Linked DNA regions of Thermus thermophilus. The protein of the gene in region 2 binds, or shares a complex with, the protein of the main gene of each other region. Links are inferred from orthologs where the notes say so. Each region holds a gene or a part of one and is shown on either strand. Other genes may lie near its edges.

Region 1 (8,163 bases), 120 kb from region 2 along the record:
CCCAAGCCCTACCCCCCAGGTCCAAGAGGGCCTCATGGCCGGAGGTAGGGGCGGAGGCGCTCTAGGGTGGCGGGGCCGATCCCCTTCACCTTGAGGAGGTCCTCCACCCGGGCGTAGGGCCTGCCCTCCACGATGCGCTGGGCCAGGACGGGGCCGATGCCGGGCAGGGCCATGAGCTCTTCCAGGCTCGCCTCGTTCAGGCTCACGGGGGTTTGCGCTTGGGGCAAAGGGGCAACCTTTCCCAGGGCTTCCACCCGCACCGGAAGCGGGGCGGGGGCGAGCTTGGGCCAGAGGGCGAGGAGGCCGAGGAGGGCTACCGCGAGGAGGTAGCCGAGGACCAGGCCGTCAAGGCCAGGGTGAGGCCGCCCAGGACCACCCCCCCGAGGACCCAGGGGTCGGCGTCCGGGTGGGTGGCCGCGAAGCCCACCGCGTAGGCCAGGGTGAGGAGGGCGAGGAGCCGCAGGGGTAGGGCCAAAGGGTTGCGGGTTCCCTGGGCCGGGGGAGGAGGCGTAGGGGTAGGGGCGGGAGGAGGCGTAGGGGTGGGGGGGGGCTCCTCCGGGGCGAGCTCCACCGAGGGGGTTTTGGCCGGGGGTTCCTCCTCCCAGACGGGGGCCTTGGCCTCCTGGGCGGGGGGCTTTGGAGGCTCGGGCCTGGGGGCGGCGGTGGCCTTCTTGGCCCGGGCCACGTGGGGCTTGAGCCCCTCGAGGAAGGCCTTGAGTTCCTCCAAGGGGAAGGCCTTCAGGGGGATGGAGAGGGCCTCCACGTCGCCCTGGACCAGGACCGTCCCCCCTTCCCCCCGGGTCACCCGCCGGATCCGGGCGAGCTCCAGGCGTTGCACCCCCTGGTCGCTCAGAAAGAGGAGCGCCGTTTCCGTGACCGCGAGAAGCCCCGCCGGGCCCTCCAGTTGGGCGAGGGGGCGCTCCCCGAGACGGGCGAGCTCGGCTTCATACTTGCCCATGGCCCCATTCTATACGGCATAATGGGGGCGGTATGGCGAACCTGAAGAGCCTTCCCGTGGGCGACAAGGCACCCGAGGTGGTCCACATGGTCATTGAGGTCCCCCGCGGCTCGGGCAACAAGTACGAGTACGACCCGGACCTCGGGGCGATCAAGCTGGACCGGGTCCTGCCGGGAGCCCAGTTCTACCCCGGGGACTACGGCTTCATCCCCTCCACCCTGGCCGAGGACGGGGACCCCTTGGACGGCCTCGTCCTCTCCACCTACCCCCTCCTCCCCGGGGTGGTGGTGGAGGTCCGGGTAGTGGGCCTCCTCCTCATGGAGGACGAGAAGGGCGGGGACGCCAAGGTCATCGGGGTGGTGGCCGAGGACCAGCGCCTGGACCACATCCAGGACATCGGGGACGTCCCCGAGGGGGTGAAGCAGGAGATCCAGCACTTCTTTGAGACCTACAAGGCCCTGGAGGCCAAGAAGGGGAAGTGGGTCAAGGTCACGGGCTGGCGGGACCGGAGGGCGGCCTTGGAGGAGGTCCGGGCCTGCATTGCCCGCTACAAGGGCTAAGTACCCCACCGCGGCGAAAGCCGCGGTTGGGGCCCCAAAAGGACCTTTCCAAGACTTATTTCGGGCAACCCGTGTCGCGAAATCAACGTGCAGCCACTTAGGTTTGGAAAGGCCCTTTCCGAGCCGGGGACGCCCCGGCCCCATTAGAATCCAGGGGGTGCGCATGGTCTGCCCGGTCTGTGGCGAGGCGCTGGAGCTGGAAGGGTACGAGGTGGGGGACCTCGTGGACTGCGAGGCCTGCGGGGCGGTCCTCCGCCTCCTCTCTGACGGGGGCCTGGAGGTGGCGGTGCCTCCGGGGGGGGAGAAGGAGCCCCTCTGGGGCCTCGAGGCCTATGGGGACGGGGAGGAGGCCGTCCTCCGCTTCTCCGAAGGGACCCTGGAGGAGGAGGTGCGCGTGGCCAAGGTGGAGCTGGCCGAGGCCTTGCGCCGCCTGGAGGAGGGGGTGGGGGACGAGGCCCCCGAGGAGGCCGAGGACGAGCCCAACCGGGAGCCCGACTACCTGACCGTCCACGTGGAGGCCGAGCCCGGGCCTTTGGTGCTCCGGCGCATCGTCTACAGAGGGGCGCCGGACCTTCTGGAGTTCACCCTGCCCTCGGGCTCCCTCTACGAGTTCCCCTTCCGGGAAGCCCTGGCCCTTCTTCGCCCCGTGGTGGGTTGACGTGCGGCTGGTCTTGGTCCCCACCCCCATCGGCAACCTGGAGGACATCACCTTGAGGGCCCTCCGCGTCCTCAAGGAGGTGGAGGTGGTGGCCTGCGAGGACACCCGCCGCACCGGGCTCCTCCTCAAGCACTACGGCATCCCCACCCCCACCCTCCGCTTAGACCAGCACACGGTAGGGCGGGCGCGGGAGCTCCTCGCGCCTTACCGCTACGTGGCCTACGCCACGGACGCGGGCACCCCGGGGATCTCGGACCCGGGGGCCGAGCTCGTGCGCCTGGCCCTGGGGTGGGGCTGGCGGGTGGAAGCGCTTCCTGGCCCCACGGCCTTGATCCCCGCCCTGGTGGCCTCCGGCCTGCCCACCCACCGCTTCACCTTTGAGGGGTTCCTGCCCAAGGGGGGAAGGGAGCGGAGGGAGCGGATCCTGGCCTTGGCCCGGGAGGGGAGGACGGCCGTGCTCTACGAGAGCCCCCACCGCCTGCGCAAGACCCTGGAGGACCTCCTCGAGGTCTACGGGCCGGATCACCCGGTAGCGGTGGCCCGGGAGCTCAGCAAGCTCCACGAGGAGATCTTTCGCGGAAGCCTCCGGGGAGCCTTGGAGTATTTCCAGGAGCCCCGGGGGGAGTTCGTCCTCGTCCTGGGACCCAAGGCCCTGGAGGCCCCAGACGGCGAGGCCCTGGCCCGGAGGCTGAAGGAGGAGGGGCTTTCGGGGAGGGCCTTGGTCCGGGCCCTCGTGGCCTTGGGCCTTTCCCGGAACGAGGCGTACCGACTGGCCTTGGAGGAGGAAGAGGGATGAAACGCATCGGGGTGTTCACGAGCGGCGGCGACGCGCCGGGGATGAACGCGGCCATCCGGGCGGTGGTGCGCCAGGCCCACGCCCTTGGGGTGGAGGTCATCGGGATCCGCCGCGGCTACGCCGGCATGATCCAGGGGGAGATGGTGCCCTTGGGGGTGCGGGACGTGGCCAACATCCTCCAGCGGGGCGGGACGGTCCTCCTCACGGCGAGGAGCCAGGAGTTCCTCACGGAGGAGGGGCGGGCCAAGGCCTACGCCAAGCTGCGGGCGGCGGGGATTGAGGGCCTGGTGGCCATCGGCGGCGACGGGACCTTTCGCGGGGCCCTTTGCCTCGTGGAGGAGCACGGGATGCCGGTGGTGGGGGTCCCGGGCACCATAGACAACGACCTCTACGGCACGGACTACACCATCGGCTTTGACACCGCGGTGAACACGGCCCTCGAGGCCATAGACCGGATCCGGGACACCGCGGCGAGCCACGAGCGGGTCTTCTTCATAGAGGTCATGGGGCGGCACGCGGGGTTCATCGCCCTGGACGTGGGCCTTGCCGGAGGGGCGGAGGTCATCGCCGTCCCCGAGGAGCCCGTGGACCCCAAGGCCGTGGCCGAGGTGCTGGAGGCCTCCCAGCGGCGGGGGAAGAAGAGCTCCATCGTGGTGGTGGCCGAGGGGGCCTACCCCGGCGGGGCCGCGGGGCTTCTCGCCGCCATCCAGGAGCACCTCCAGGTGGAGGCCCGGGTCACCGTCCTCGGTCACATCCAGCGGGGCGGGAGCCCCACGGCCAAGGACCGGATCCTGGCGAGCCGCCTGGGGGCGGCCGCGGTGGAGGCCCTGGTGGGCGGGGCGAGCGGGGTCATGGTGGGGGAGGTGGAGGGCGAGGTGAACCTCACCCCCCTGAAGGAAGCGGTGGAGCGCAGGAAGGACATCAACCGGGCCCTCTTGCGCCTATCGCAGGTGCTGGCCCTCTAGGCCCAGGGCCTTCCGCGCCCAGGGCGTTCCCCAAGCCCAGGCGAAGACCCGGCGGGCGAAGGGGCTTTGCGCCACCCCCTGGTAGATGGGGGTGGGCAGGCGGAGGGAGGGGTAGCGGATCCCCCCGGAAGGGGCGGGCTCGCTGGGGAAGCCCGCCCAGATGGCCGCCGCGAGGAAGAGGCCGAGGAGGCCGCCCCCGAGAAGCCCGAGGCCCCTTTCCGCCGCCTCGGAGAGGAAGAGGGGGAGGCTTTTGGCCAAGGCCCCGAGGACGAGCCCCAGGGCAAGGGCGGTCCAGGGGGCGGGGAGGCCGAGGGCCAGGGCGGCCGCGTAGAGGGGAAGGCCCAGGAGCCCGGCCCAGGCGAGGACAAGCCCCCCCCGGTACCCCAGGGCCAGGGAGAGGGCCAGAACCATGAGGGCCAGGAGGTCCACCCAGGTGAGCATGCCCTAAGCTTATACCCCTTTCCCCCGGGTTCCTTCGCCCGGCCAACCGGGGGCCTTTGGCCGGGGCCCTGGCTTGCGCCGGCATGGGGTGGCGTTACGGGGTGTCCAAGCCGCGCAGGCCGAACCCCCTGGCCCTAAGAACCTCCGCCACCCGGGAGACGGCCTCCTCCACCTCCTCGTCCCGCAGGGTGCGCTTGGGGTGGCGGAAGCGGAGGTGGAAGGCGAGGCTCTTGTGGCCTTCGGGCAGGGGCGGGCCTTGGTAGAGGTCAAAGAGGGCGAGGCTTTCCAGATAGGGGCCTGCGGCCTCGCGCACCAAAGCCTCCACCTCGCCGTAGGGGGTGGGGGCGGGGACCACCACGGCCAGGTCGCGGAAGGCGGCGGGGTGGCGGGAGGGGTCTTGGAAGGCGAGGGGCTTCTCCGGGAGGGGCAGGCGGAGCTCAAAGAGGTGGACGGGGGGAAGCTCCAGCTCCCGGGCGATCTCGGGGTGGAGGGCGCCGAGGAAGCCCACCTCCTCTCCCTCCACCAGGACCCGTCCCGAGACCCCGGGGTGGAGGAAGGGGAAGGCCTGGGCCTCCACCCGGAAGGCCAGGCCGAGCCGGGCGAAGAGGGCCTCGAGGTACCCCTTGAGGAGGAAGTAGCCGGAAAGCCGCTCCTTGGCCCAGGGGAGGCCCACCCCCTCGCCGAAGAGGAGGCCCGCGAGGTGGGTCTCCTCCCGCTCCCGGAAGACCCGGCCCACCTCAAAGAGGAGGGCCCGCTCGGGCCGGTCCAGGTCCAAGTTCTCCTTCAGCACCCGCACCAGGCCGGGGAAGAGGTGGGTCCGGAGGGCCGCCTTTTCCGGGGCCAGGGGGTTGAGGAGGAGGAGGCGGGGGGGGTCCAGGCGGAAGCGGCGGGCGTCCTCGGGGTCCATGAAGCTGTAGGTGTAGACCTCCTGGAAGCCGAGCCCCGCCAAAAGCTCCTTCAGGGCCCGCTCCCGGCGGTAAGGCCCCTCCACCCCCCGGTTGTCCGGGGCGGGGAAGAAGGCGGGGAGGGCCAAGGGGATGGTCTCGTAGCCCTGGATGCGGGCCACCTCCTCCACCAGGTCCTCCTCCAGCCTCAGGTCCAGGCGGTGGCTGGGCGGGGTGACCCAATAGGCGGGGCCTTCCCCTTCCACCCGGCACCCGAGCCGCTTGAGGATGGCGACTTGCTCCGCCTCGGGGTAGGCCGTGCCCAGGAGGCGGTTGGCGTAGTGGGGACGGAAGGGGATGGCCTCCGGGGGCTTGGGGCGGCCTTCCTCCAGGATCTCCTGGGCCACCCGGGCCCCCGCCAGGGCCTGGAGGAGGCTTAGGGCCCGCCTCTGGGCGGGGAGCTGGCCCAGGGGGTCCACCCCCCGCTCAAAGCGGTGGCTCGCCTCCGTGCGCAGGCCGTGGCGGCGGGCGGTTTTGCGGATGGACACGGGGTCAAAGCAGGCCACCTCCAGGGCGATGGCCTCCGTGTCCTCCCGGACCTCGCTTTCCGCCCCGCCCATGACCCCGGCGAGGCCCAGGGGGAAGCTCTCCTCCCCCCGCCATCCGGCGATCACCAGGTCCTCAGGGGAGAGGGTCCTTTCCACCCCGTCTAAGGTCCTAAGCCGCTCCCCGGGCCTTGCCCGGCGCACCAGGATCCCCTCCCCGAGGAAGCGCAGGTCAAAGGCGTGCATGGGCTGGGCCCTTTCCAGCATGACGTAGTTGGTCACGTCCACCACGTTGCTGATGGGCCGCATGCCCGCGGCGAAGAGGGCCCGCTGCATCCAGAGGGGGCTTGGCCCCACCTTCAGCCCGAAGGCGTAGGCCAGGGTGAAGTGGGGAGCGCCCTCGGGGTCTTCCACCTTGAGGGCGAAGGGGAGGGGAAGGGCCTCCGCCCTTAGGGCCGCCTCGGGCTCCACCAGGGCGTAGCCCAGGGCGTGGAGGTCCCGGGCGAGGCCCAAAAGGCCTAGGGCGTCTGGGCGGTTCGGGGTGACCTCGAGGTCCAGCACCACCTCCTCCGGCCAGGCCTCGGCCAGGGGGGTGCCGGGGGGAAGGGCGTCCTCGGGGAACTCCAGAAGCCCCCCGCCGTACTCCCCCACCCCGAGCTCCTTGGGGGAGAGGGCCATGCCGAAGGAGCGCACCCCCTGGATCCCCCTCTCCCCCACCCTTTGGCCCAGGCCAGGAAGCTCCGTCCCCGGCAAGGCCAGGGCCACTCCGATCCCTTTTCGGGCGTTTTCCGCCCCCGAGACCACCTCCACCACGCTTTCCGCCTCCAGGACCAGGCGCTTAAGCCGGGTGCCGGGGATGGGGTGGGCCTCGAGGACCCGGGCGAAGACCACCCCTTGGGGGATCCGGAAGAGGCGCTCCATCCGGTCCGTCTCAAAGCCCAAGCCCGCGAGGCGCTCCTCCAGGACCTCGGGGCTTTCCAGCTCGGGCACGTACTGCTTGAGCCAGGAGAAGGGCACCCTCATAGAACCCCCTTGAACTGCTCCAGGAACTTGAGCCTGCCCCCGAAGAAGTAGCGGATGTCGGGGATGCCGTAGCGGAGCATGGCGAGGCGCTCCACCCCAAGCCCGAAGGCGAAGCCCGTGACCCCCCGGTAGGCCGGGGGCAGGCCGAGCCTTTCCCGGTAGGCGTCCACCGCCTGGAAGACCTTGGGGTGGACCATCCCGGCCCCGCCCAGCTCCAGCCACTTTCCTCCCTCGGGCCACCAAAGGGCGAACTGGGCCCCGGGCTCCACGAAGGGGAAGTAGACGGGCTGGAAGCGCACCTTGGAGCCTGGGCCGAAGAGGGCCTGGGCGAGCTCGTAGATCGCCCCCTTGAGGTGGGCCATGGTGATCCCCTCGCCCACCACCAGGCCCTCCAGCTGGTGGAAGACGGCCTCGTGGGTGGCGTCCGTCTGCTCAAAGCGGAAGACCCGGCCCGGGACCACGATGCGGAAAGGGGGGGTGTGGGCCACCATGTACCGCACCTGCATGGGGGAGGTGTGGGTCCTGAGGAGGAGCCGCCCCTCCACCTCCTCCCCCAGGGGGCCTTCCAGCCTGAAGCCCTCCCCAGTGAGCCAGAAGGTGTCCCACATGTCCCGCGCCGGGTGGTGTTCGGGGATGTTCAGGGCGTCAAAGTTGAAGAACTCGCTCTCCACCTCGGGGCCCTCCACCGCCTGGTAGCCCAGGGCGCGGAAGATCTCCACGAGCTCCCGCTCCATGAGGGTGATGGGGTGAAGTCCCCCGGAGAAGAGGCGCGCCCCGGGAAGGCTCACGTCCACCTGCTCCCGCTCCAAGGCCTCCTTGAGGGCCGCCTCCTCCAGGGCCTTTTCCCGCGCCTCCAGGGCCGCCTCGAGGGCGGCCTTGAGGGCGTTCAGCTCCTGGCCCCGTTTCCGGCGTTCCTCCAGGGGAAGGGCCGAAAGGCCCTTCATCTCCTGGGTCAAGAGGCCCTTCTTCCCCAGGTAGCGGGCCTTGAGGGCTTTGAGCTCCTCCAGGTCCCGGGCGTTTTGGATGGCGGCCAAGGCTTCTTCCAGCATGGCACCCCTCTTCCCAAGAGGATACCGCCTCGGTGTACGATGGGCGCGAACCCGGAAGGAGGCTTTGGGCATGGAGCGGCGCGTGGAGGCTTTGGTGGTGGGCGGGGGGCTTGCCGGCCTTTCCGCGGCCTACTTTTTGGCGCGGAGGGGGCTCAGGCCCTGGGTGCTGGAGCGGGAGGCCCCCCTTTCCTGCACCAGCGACAAGTCCACGGAGGCCTACCGCCTCTTCTGGCCCGGGGACGAGGACCTGGCCGCCCTGGTCCGGGAGAGCCTGGACCTCCTCC
Region 2 (8,178 bases):
AAAACCCCTTCCTCCACCTCCTCCACCTCGCCCAAAACCTCCCCCAGGTCGGCGGGCGGGGGGCGGTCCAGGAGGACCACCTCCACGGGGTCGGAGACGGAGGGCACCTCCTCGGGGTAGAGGACGGCCACCTTGCGCTCCGCCAAGGGAAAGCCGCCGAAGAAGGCCACCCGGATCCCCTCCCGGCGGGCCATCTCCTCCAGGCGGGCCTGGTCCTCGGGGTCCAGGAAGCCCGTGCGCACCACCCGGCCGCCCCGGGCCCGCTTGAGGTAGCGCTCCAGGTCCGCCATCAGGAGGCCCCCTGGAGGACGAAGGTCAGGGTGGCGCTCGCCCGCTCCTCCCCCTCCACCAGGGCCCGCACCGCCACCTTGCCCACGCCCCGGCGGAAGGCGAGGAGCTCCCCCTCGAGGATCAGGGTGTCCCCCGGGTAGACGGGCCGCCGGAACCGGGCCCCCTCCACCCCGGCGAGGAAGGCGAGGCCCCCTTGGGGAAAGCCCGGCTGGCGCACCAGGGCCCCCACGGCCGCCTGGGCCATGGCCTCCAGGATCAGCACCCCGGGCATGACGGGGTGGCCGGGGAAGTGCCCTTGGAAGTGGGGCTCGTTGAAGGTCACGTTCTTGAGGGCCTTGAAGCGCCTTTCGTCCGCCTCCAACACCCGGTCCACGAGGAGAAAGGGGTAGCGGTGGGGCAGGACCTTGAGGATCTCCCGGATGTCCACAGGGCCTCACCTCCTCAGGACGTCGTCGGAGGAGAGGATGGTGTCCTCGAGGACGTGGAGCATCTCCAGGGCCTTCCCCGTGCCCAGGGCCACGGCCTCCACGGCGTTCTCCGCCACCACCACGGGCACGCCGGTGGCCTCCTGCAGGGCCACGTCCAGGTTCCTAAGGAGGGCCCCGCCCCCGGTGAGGAGGATGCCCCGCTCGTAGATGTCCGAGGCGAGCTCCGGGGGAGTGGTCTCCAGGACGTTCCTCACCCCCTGGAAGATCTTGCTCAAAGGCTCCTGAAGGGCCTCCACGACGTCCTCGGCGGGGATCTCTGCGGTGCGGGGAAGGCCCGAGACGAGGTCCCGGCCCCGCACCTCGGCCACCTCCTTCTCCTCCCCGGGAAGGAGCTTGGCCCGCCCCAGCCGGATCTTGAGCTCCTCGGCGGTGCGCTCCCCGATGAGGAGGTTGTACTTCTGGCGGATGTAGCGGATGATGGCCTGGTCCATCTCGTTCCCGGCGATGCGGAGGCTTTCCGAGCGCACGATGCCCCCTAAGGAGATGACGGCGATGTCCGTGGAACCGCCCCCGATGTCCACCACCATGCTCCCCGTGGGCTCGGCCACGTTGATCCCCGCCCCGATGGCGGCCGCCAGGGGTTCCTCAATGAGGTAGACCTTGTGGGCCAGGGTGGAGACGGCCTGGACCACGGCCCGCCGCTCCACGTCCGTCACCCCGGAGGGAACCCCCACCATGATCCGCACCCGCCCCTTGAAGAGGCGGCTCATGGGAGAGAGGACCTTCTGCAGAAAGAGGAGGAGCATCTTCTCCGTGAGGGCGTAGTCGGCGATGACCCCGTCCTTGAGGGGGCGCACGGCCACGATGTTCCCGGGGGTGCGCCCGAGCATCCGGTAGGCCTCCGCCCCCACGGCCTTCACCTCCCGCTTCCCCTGGACCACGGCGATGACGGAGGGCTCCTTCAGGACGATTCCCTTCCCCCGCACGTAGATGAGGACGCTGGCCGTCCCCAGGTCAATGCCGATGTCTTCGCCTTTAAGCATAGCGCCTCACTTCACCTAGCGTACTCCACCGCCCGGGTCTCCCGCACCACGGTCACCTGGACCTGGCCCGGGTAGTTCATCTCCTTCTCAATGCGGCTCGCGATCTCCCGGGCCAGGAGGGTGGCCTTGGCGTCGCTGACCTTCTCCGGCTTGACGATGACCCGCACCTCCCGGCCCGCCTGCACGGCGAAGGCCGTCTCCACCCCGGGGAAGGAGAGGGCGATGCGTTCCAGGGCCTCCAGGCGCTGGAGGTACTCCTCGAGGCTCTCCCGCCTCGCCCCGGGCCGCGCCGCCGAGAGGGCGTCGGCCGCGGCCACCAAAACGGCGTAGAGGGTCTCGGCGTTGTCGGGGTCGTGGTGGTGGGCGATGGCGTCCACCACCTCCTTGGGCTCCCCGAAGCGCCGCGCCAGGGCGATGCCGATCTCCACGTGGCTTCCCTCCACCTCCCGGTCCACGCTCTTGCCGATGTCGTGGAGGAGCCCGGCCCTCCGGGCAAGCGCGGCGTCCAGGCCGAGCTCCGCCGCCATGATCCCGGCGAGGTGGGCCACCTGGATGGAGTGCTTCAGAACGTTCTGGCCGTAGCTGGAGCGGAAGTGGAGCCGGCCCAAAAGCTGGATGAGGCCGGGCTTCAGGCCCACCACCCCCGCCTCCAAGGCCGCCTCCTCCCCCCTTTCGTAGATGAAGGTCTTCATCTCCTGCTTGGCCTTCTCCACCACCTCCTCAATGCGGCTTGGGTGGATGCGCCCGTCCTTCAAAAGCTCCTCCAGGGCCATGCGGGCGATCTCGCGGCGGATGGGGTTGAAGGAGGAGAGGAGGACGGCGTCCGGGGTGTCGTCAATGATGAGGTCCACCCCCGTCAGGGCCTCAAAGGCGCGGATGTTCCGCCCCTCCCGGCCGATGATCCGCCCCTTCATGGCGTCGGAGGGGATGGGCACCACGGTGACGGCGAGCTGGGCCGCGGTCTCCGAGGCCTGGCGTTGCATGGCCTGGGCCAGGATCTTCTGGGCCTCCCTTTTGGCCTCGAGGCGGGCCCGCTCCAGGGCGGCCCGCACCCTCTGGGCCTTCTCCTCCTCCAGCTCCCGGTCCAGGCGCTCCAGGACGAGCCTGCGGGCCTCCTCGGGGGTGAGGCCCGCCACCTCGTAGAGCTTCCGCTCCACCTCCTTAAGCCGCTCCTCCAGGGCCCTGGCCTCCGCCTTGAGCGCCTCCTCTTTACGGACAAGCTCCGCCTCCGCCTCCTCCAGCCGCGCCGCCCTGGCGTCCAGGGCCTCGGCCCGCTTGGCGAGCCGCTCCCCCTCCCGGCGGAGCTCCTCCCGCTCCGCCTTGAGGCGCTCCCGCTCCTCCTTGAGCTCCTCCTGGAGGGACCTCAGGCGCTCCCGCTCGGCGCGAAGCTCCTCCCGCTCCGCCTTAAGGCGTCCCTCCGCCTCCTCCAGGCGCTTTTTGGCCTCGGCCTCGGCGGCCTCGAGGCGGCGCCTGATCTCCGCCTCCACCTCCTCCCGCTGGGCCTTGGCCCGGGCCTCCGCCTCCTGGCGCAGGGCCTTGGCCTCCTGGCGGGCGGCCTCCAGGATGTCCCGGGCCTCCTTCCGCGCGGCCTCCAGGACCTCCCGGGCCTCCCGCCTCGCCGCCTCCAGGAGCTCCTTGGCCTCCTGGGCCGAGCGGTCCTCCCCCTTCCGCCTAAGGAGGAGGACCCCCCCAAGCCCCAGGACCAGGAGCAGAAGAACCAGGTCCAGAAGGGACATCTACTCCCCCTCGTCCTCGCCTGCGGCCAGGACCACCTGGTCCGAGCGCTCCAAGACCTTGGCCCGGATCTCCTCCAAAAGCTCGGGCCGCTCCCGCAGGGCCTCGGCCGCCTTCTCCTTCCCCTGGCCCAGGCGGAGCTCCCCGTAGGAGAACCAGGACCCGGCCTTCTCAATCACCCCCGCGGCCACGGCCACGTTCACCAGGTCCATGACGGGGTCCAGCCCCCGGCCGAAGTAGATCTCCAGCTCCGCCTCGCGGAAGGGGGGGGCGAGCTTGTTCTTCACCACCTTGACCCGCACCTTGACCCCCACGGCCTCGTTCCCCACCTTGATGGGCTGGCCGCTTTTGCGCACGTCCAGGCGCACGCTGGCGTAGAACTTCAGCGCCCTCCCCCCCGGGGTGGTCTCGGGGTTGCCGTACATGACCCCCACCTTCTCCCGCACCTGGTTGATGAAGATGGCGGCGGTGTTGCTCTTGGCGAGCACCGCGGTGAGCTTGCGGAGGGCCTGGCTCATGAGCCGGGCCTGGAGGCCCACGTGCTGATCCCCCATCTCCCCCTCAATCTCCGCCCGGGGGACCAAAGCGGCCACCGAGTCCACCACGATCACGTCCACCGCCCCCGAGCGGGCGAGGAGCTCCACGATCTCCAGGGCCTGCTCGCCCGTGTCGGGCTGGGAGACCAGGAGGTCTTCCACCTGGACGCCGAGGCGCTGGGCGTATAGGGGGTCCAGGGCGTGCTCCGCGTCCACGAAGGCGGCCACCCCGCCCCGCCTCTGGGCCTGGGCGATGATGGTGAGGGCCAGGGTGGTCTTGCCCCCGGACTCGGGGCCGTAGATCTCCACGATCCGCCCCCGGGGGATGCCGCCGATCCCCAGGGCGAGGTCTAGGGCGAGGGAGCCTGTGGGGATCACGTCCACCTGTTGCCTGGGCATCTCGCCCAGCCACATCACCGCCCCCTTGCCGAATTCCTTCTCAATCGCCTTCAGGGCGTTCTCCAGGGCCTTGCGCTTGCTCTCGTCCATGCTCACCTCTCAGGGAAAACTTCTCCAAAACGGTGTACACCGGCCCCTTGGGCTTAAGCTCCGAGCGCACCAGGGCGAAGCCCTCCACCGGCCACTCCAGGCCGAAGAGGACGGGAGGCACGCGGGGCGCCGGGGCCTTCCTCCGGGCCAGGGTGATGTGGGGCTTGAAGGGCTTGTCCCAGCCGGGGATCCTGACCGCCTCCTCGCCCAAAAGCTCCTCCACCCCGGCGCGAAGCCCCTCGGCGAGGCGGAGGAAGCCTTCGGCCTCCGCCTTGGCGAACCAGACCCGGGGGGTTCCTTCGTTGGGGAAGTAGCCCGTCCCGCGAAGCCGCGCCCGGAAGGGGGCCTCGAGGCGGGCGAGCCTGTGGCCCAGGGCCAGGTAGTCGGGAAGCTCCTCCTCGGGCCGCTCGCCCAGGAAGAGGAGGGTCAGGTGGAGCTGGTGGGAAGGGACGGGCTTCCAGCCGCGAAAAGGGCGGACCTTGGTCTGGGCTTCCGCCAGGGCCGCCCGGACCTCCTCGGGTAAAAAGACCGCGTAGAAGAGCCTCATGTCACAAGGAGCGCCAAGGCCGCGTAGACGCTTCTTAAGCGCACGGTTTCCCGGTCTCCCGGGAAGCGGTAGCGCCGCACCTCCGCGCCCGTGGGGCCCGCCAGGGCCACGTAGACCGTGCCCGGGGGCTCGCCCTCCAGGGGGTCCGGCCCCGCGACCCCGGTGGTGGCCAGGGCGTAGGTGGACCCGAAGAGGGACCGCGCCGCCTCCGCCATGGCCCGGGCGGTCTCGGCGGAAACCGTCCGGGAGAGGAGGTCCTGAGGCACCCCGAAGCGGGCCTTGGCCCCTACGGAGTAGGATACCACGCCCCCCAAATAGAAGCGGCTCGCCCCCGGCACGCGGGTGATCTCCGCTCCCAGAAGCCCCCCGGTGAGGCTCTCCATGGTGGCGAGGGTGGCCCCTTCCCGCTCCATGCGCCTTTTCACCGCCTCGGCGAGGGTCATCTCCCCCTCGCCCCAGACCTCCTTAAGGAGCGTTTTCTTGATCCGCTCGGCAAGCTCCGCCACCCGGTCCTCCCGGCCCCGGACCACCACCTCCACCCCGTGGACCTTGGGGTAGGTGCCCACCTCCACCTCCTCCCCCCGGACGAAGAGGGGGCCAAGCCGCTCCACGATCTCCGACTCCCCGATGCCCCAGGTCTTCAGGACCCTTTCGGCGTAGGGCCTTCGCGGCAGGCCCAGGCGGGGCAGAACCTCCTGCCACATGGGGCGCCACTCGGGAGGGGGCCCGGGGAGGAGGACCAGGTCCTTACCCCCTTTGCGCACCCACCACCCCGGGGCGGTGCCCCGGGGGTTTTTGAGCCAGGTGGCGGAGGGGATCCGCATGGCCTGCTTGCGGTTGGCCTCAGGCATGGCGCGCCCCCGGGCGCGGAAGAAGGCCTCAATCTCCCCAAGCACGGCCTCGTCCAGCTCCAAAGGCTCCCCCAAGGCCAGGGCCACCGCCTCCCGGGTCACGTCGTCCGGGGTGGGGCCGAGGCCGCCGGAGAGGACCACAAGCCTGGCCCGGGCGAAGGCCTCCTCCACCTCCCGGGCCAGGGGCGCCACCTCGTCCGCCACCCTAAGGGTCCTTTCCACCTTGAGGGCGTAGGGCTTGAGGCTTCTTGCGATCTCCGCCGTGTTGGTGTCCAGGGTCTCCCCGTAGAGGAGCTCGGTGCCTACCCCGAGGATCTCTGCCCGCTCCATGCCGCCTCCTTAAAGGGAAGGGCCTCCACGCGGTACCGCCCCCCACCTCCTTCCACCTCCGCCCCCACGGGCACCTCCTTCCGCACCACGGCGAGGCCCAGAAGGCCGAAGGGGGTCTTTAGAAGGCGCTTCGCCTCCCCCACGCGCTTTCCCCCCAGGAAGAGCTCCGCCGGGGCCTCGCCCCCCTCCAGAGCCCTCAGGCCCACAAGGCGGTAGGGCGCCTCCTTTCCCTCGGTCCTGGCCATGATCTCCTGGCCCACGTAGCACCCCTTGCCGTAGTCCACCAGGTGGAGAAGGCCCACGCTCTGGGGGAGTTCCCCTTGGATGTCCGAGAGGAGGGGGAGGCCCTTGAGCAGGGTGTAGAGGGGATAGAGCTCCGGGGGAAGCGCCCCTTCGGCCCTCTCCCCCACCTCCTCGCGGCCGTCCGCGTAGAGGAGGCGGAAGAGGGGCAGCGCCACAAGCTCCACCTGGTCAAAGACGATGTAGCGGCGCAGGCGCCTTTCCAGGCCCTCGAGGCTCCCCCAAGGGGCGAGGAGGAAGCCCTCGGGGTGGGGAAAGAGGGTCGCCGCCTCTTCAATCTGGCCCTTGTGGTTGAGGAAGAGCACCCCAGCAGGCCCCGAAACCCGTCGCAGGTCCCGGGTGCCCTGCCCCTGGAGGAAGGAAAAGGCGTCGGGGCCCCGGAGGAGGAGCACCCCAGGGAAGGCGAAGAAGCCTTCGCCGGAAAGGGCTTGGGCCAAAAGGCGCTCCATCCTCCCCATTATTGACCAAAGGGTCACCCCAGGGGGAGAATGCGGTCCGTGCGCTTTCTCGCCGGCTCCTTCCTTGCCCTCCTCCTCGTGGGGGTGATCGTGGCCCTCCCCGGGGCCGCCCTGCCCTACTGGCGGGAGCGGTACGGGACGGAAGAGGGGGCCTCCCTCTACTTCGCCGCCCTCCTCCTCGGCCTCCTCCTCGGGGTGCACCTGGGACAGGAGGAGAGGCGCCATCCCTTCTTTCCCCTGGCCCTGGGCCTGGTGGGCCTCGCCTTTCTCGGCCTTCCCTTCGCCCCCTCTTACGCCTGGATGGCGTCCCTGGCCTTCCTCCTCGGCCTGGGGGAGGGGGTGATGAACGTCCACGGGAACAGCCTCGTGGGGGAGCTCTACCCGGAAAGGCGGGTGGAGCTTTTGAACCGGGTCAACGTGGCCTTTGGCCTGGGGGCGGTCCTCACCCCTTTGGCCTTGGCCTGGCTCCCCTACGCCGCCTTTCTGAGCCTGGCGGGCCTTCTCGCCTTCCTCGCAGGCGCCCTCGTCCTCGGGGCGCCTGCGGCGGAAAGGCCCAAGGAAAGGCCCCGGGGAGCCCTCTGGCCCTTCCTCCTCGCCGTGGGGCTCTACACGGGCCTCGAGGGGGCCCTGGCCACCTGGAACCGGGTCTGGCTGGAGGCCTTGGGCCACGCCACCTCCCTAGGCGGCCTCCTCCTCACCCTCTACTGGCTCTTCCTCGCCTTGGGCAGGCTCCTCCTCGCAGGAAGGGTGGCCAAGGACCCCTTGAGGGCCCTCCGGGGGCTTCTCCTCGGGGTGATGGGCCTCCTCCTCCTCAACTTCCTCCCCCAGACCGCCCTCCTCTTCCCCCTCGCGGGCTTCCTCCTCGGCCCCCTCTTCTCCACCCTCTTCGCCCTGGTGCAGGCCCGCTTCGGCCACCGGGCCCTGGGGGGGCTCATGTACGCCGGGGCGGCGGGGAGCACCCTGATCCCCGGGCTTTTCGCCCTCCTGCCCGACCGGGGGATCCCCCTGGGGCTTTTCGCCCTAAGCCTCGCCCTCTACCTCCTCCTCCGGGGCGCGGAGCGGGAGGTGGCCCGTGCTTAAGGCGGTCCTCTTTGACCTGGACGGCACCCTGGCGGACACGGACCCCCTGCACCTCCTGGCCTGGCGGGAGGCCCTGGCGCCCTACGGCCTG

Evidence for each region.
Region 1: rny (region 2) and pfkA share a complex: the UniProt entries of both Bacillus subtilis proteins name them as parts of the possible RNA degradosome complex. The link is inferred for Thermus thermophilus from one-to-one orthologs.

Annotation. Positions count from the first base shown.
Region 1 is NZ_AP025158.1:2,137,139-2,145,301, reverse strand. What follows is about bases 1,969-4,952. They hold pfkA (6-phosphofructokinase), read left to right. Parts: upstream 1,969-2,968; coding sequence 2,969-3,937; downstream 3,938-4,952. Other genes in these bases: pheT (phenylalanine--tRNA ligase subunit beta), read right to left, coding at 4,473-4,952; TthTMY_RS11590 (hypothetical protein), read right to left, coding at 3,914-4,378; rsmI (16S rRNA (cytidine(1402)-2'-O)-methyltransferase), read left to right, coding at 2,178-2,972; TthTMY_RS11605 (hypothetical protein), read left to right, coding at 1,969-2,176. Outside these bases: TthTMY_RS11625 (ComEC/Rec2 family competence protein), read right to left, coding at 1-36; TthTMY_RS11620 (ComEA family DNA-binding protein), read right to left, coding at 33-341; TthTMY_RS11615 (YcxB family protein), read right to left, coding at 314-958; TthTMY_RS11610 (inorganic diphosphatase), read left to right, coding at 991-1,518; more of TthTMY_RS11605, read left to right, coding at 1,682-1,968; more of pheT, read right to left, coding at 4,953-6,830; pheS (phenylalanine--tRNA ligase subunit alpha), read right to left, coding at 6,827-7,879; TthTMY_RS11575 (NAD(P)/FAD-dependent oxidoreductase), read left to right, coding at 7,950-8,163. UniProt on the Bacillus subtilis protein: Catalyzes the phosphorylation of D-fructose 6-phosphate to fructose 1,6-bisphosphate by ATP, the first committing step of glycolysis.
Region 2 is NZ_AP025158.1:2,018,565-2,026,742, forward strand. What follows is about bases 1,137-4,135. They hold rny (ribonuclease Y), read right to left. Parts: upstream 3,499-4,135; coding sequence 1,774-3,498; downstream 1,137-1,773. Other genes in these bases: TthTMY_RS10915 (rod shape-determining protein), read right to left, coding at 1,137-1,762; recA (recombinase RecA), read right to left, coding at 3,499-4,135. In the rest of the region: TthTMY_RS10905 (S4 domain-containing protein), read right to left, coding at 1-290; 3-hydroxyacyl-ACP dehydratase FabZ, read right to left, coding at 290-718; more of TthTMY_RS10915, read right to left, coding at 725-1,136; more of recA, read right to left, coding at 4,136-4,521; thpR (RNA 2',3'-cyclic phosphodiesterase), read right to left, coding at 4,472-5,068; TthTMY_RS10935 (CinA family nicotinamide mononucleotide deamidase-related protein), read right to left, coding at 5,065-6,249; TthTMY_RS10940 (glycine cleavage system protein T), read right to left, coding at 6,222-6,998; TthTMY_RS10945 (MFS transporter), read left to right, coding at 7,038-8,087; TthTMY_RS10950 (HAD family hydrolase), read left to right, coding at 8,080-8,178. UniProt on the Bacillus subtilis protein: Endoribonuclease that initiates mRNA decay. Initiates the decay of all SAM-dependent riboswitches, such as yitJ riboswitch. Involved in processing of the gapA operon mRNA, it cleaves between cggR and gapA.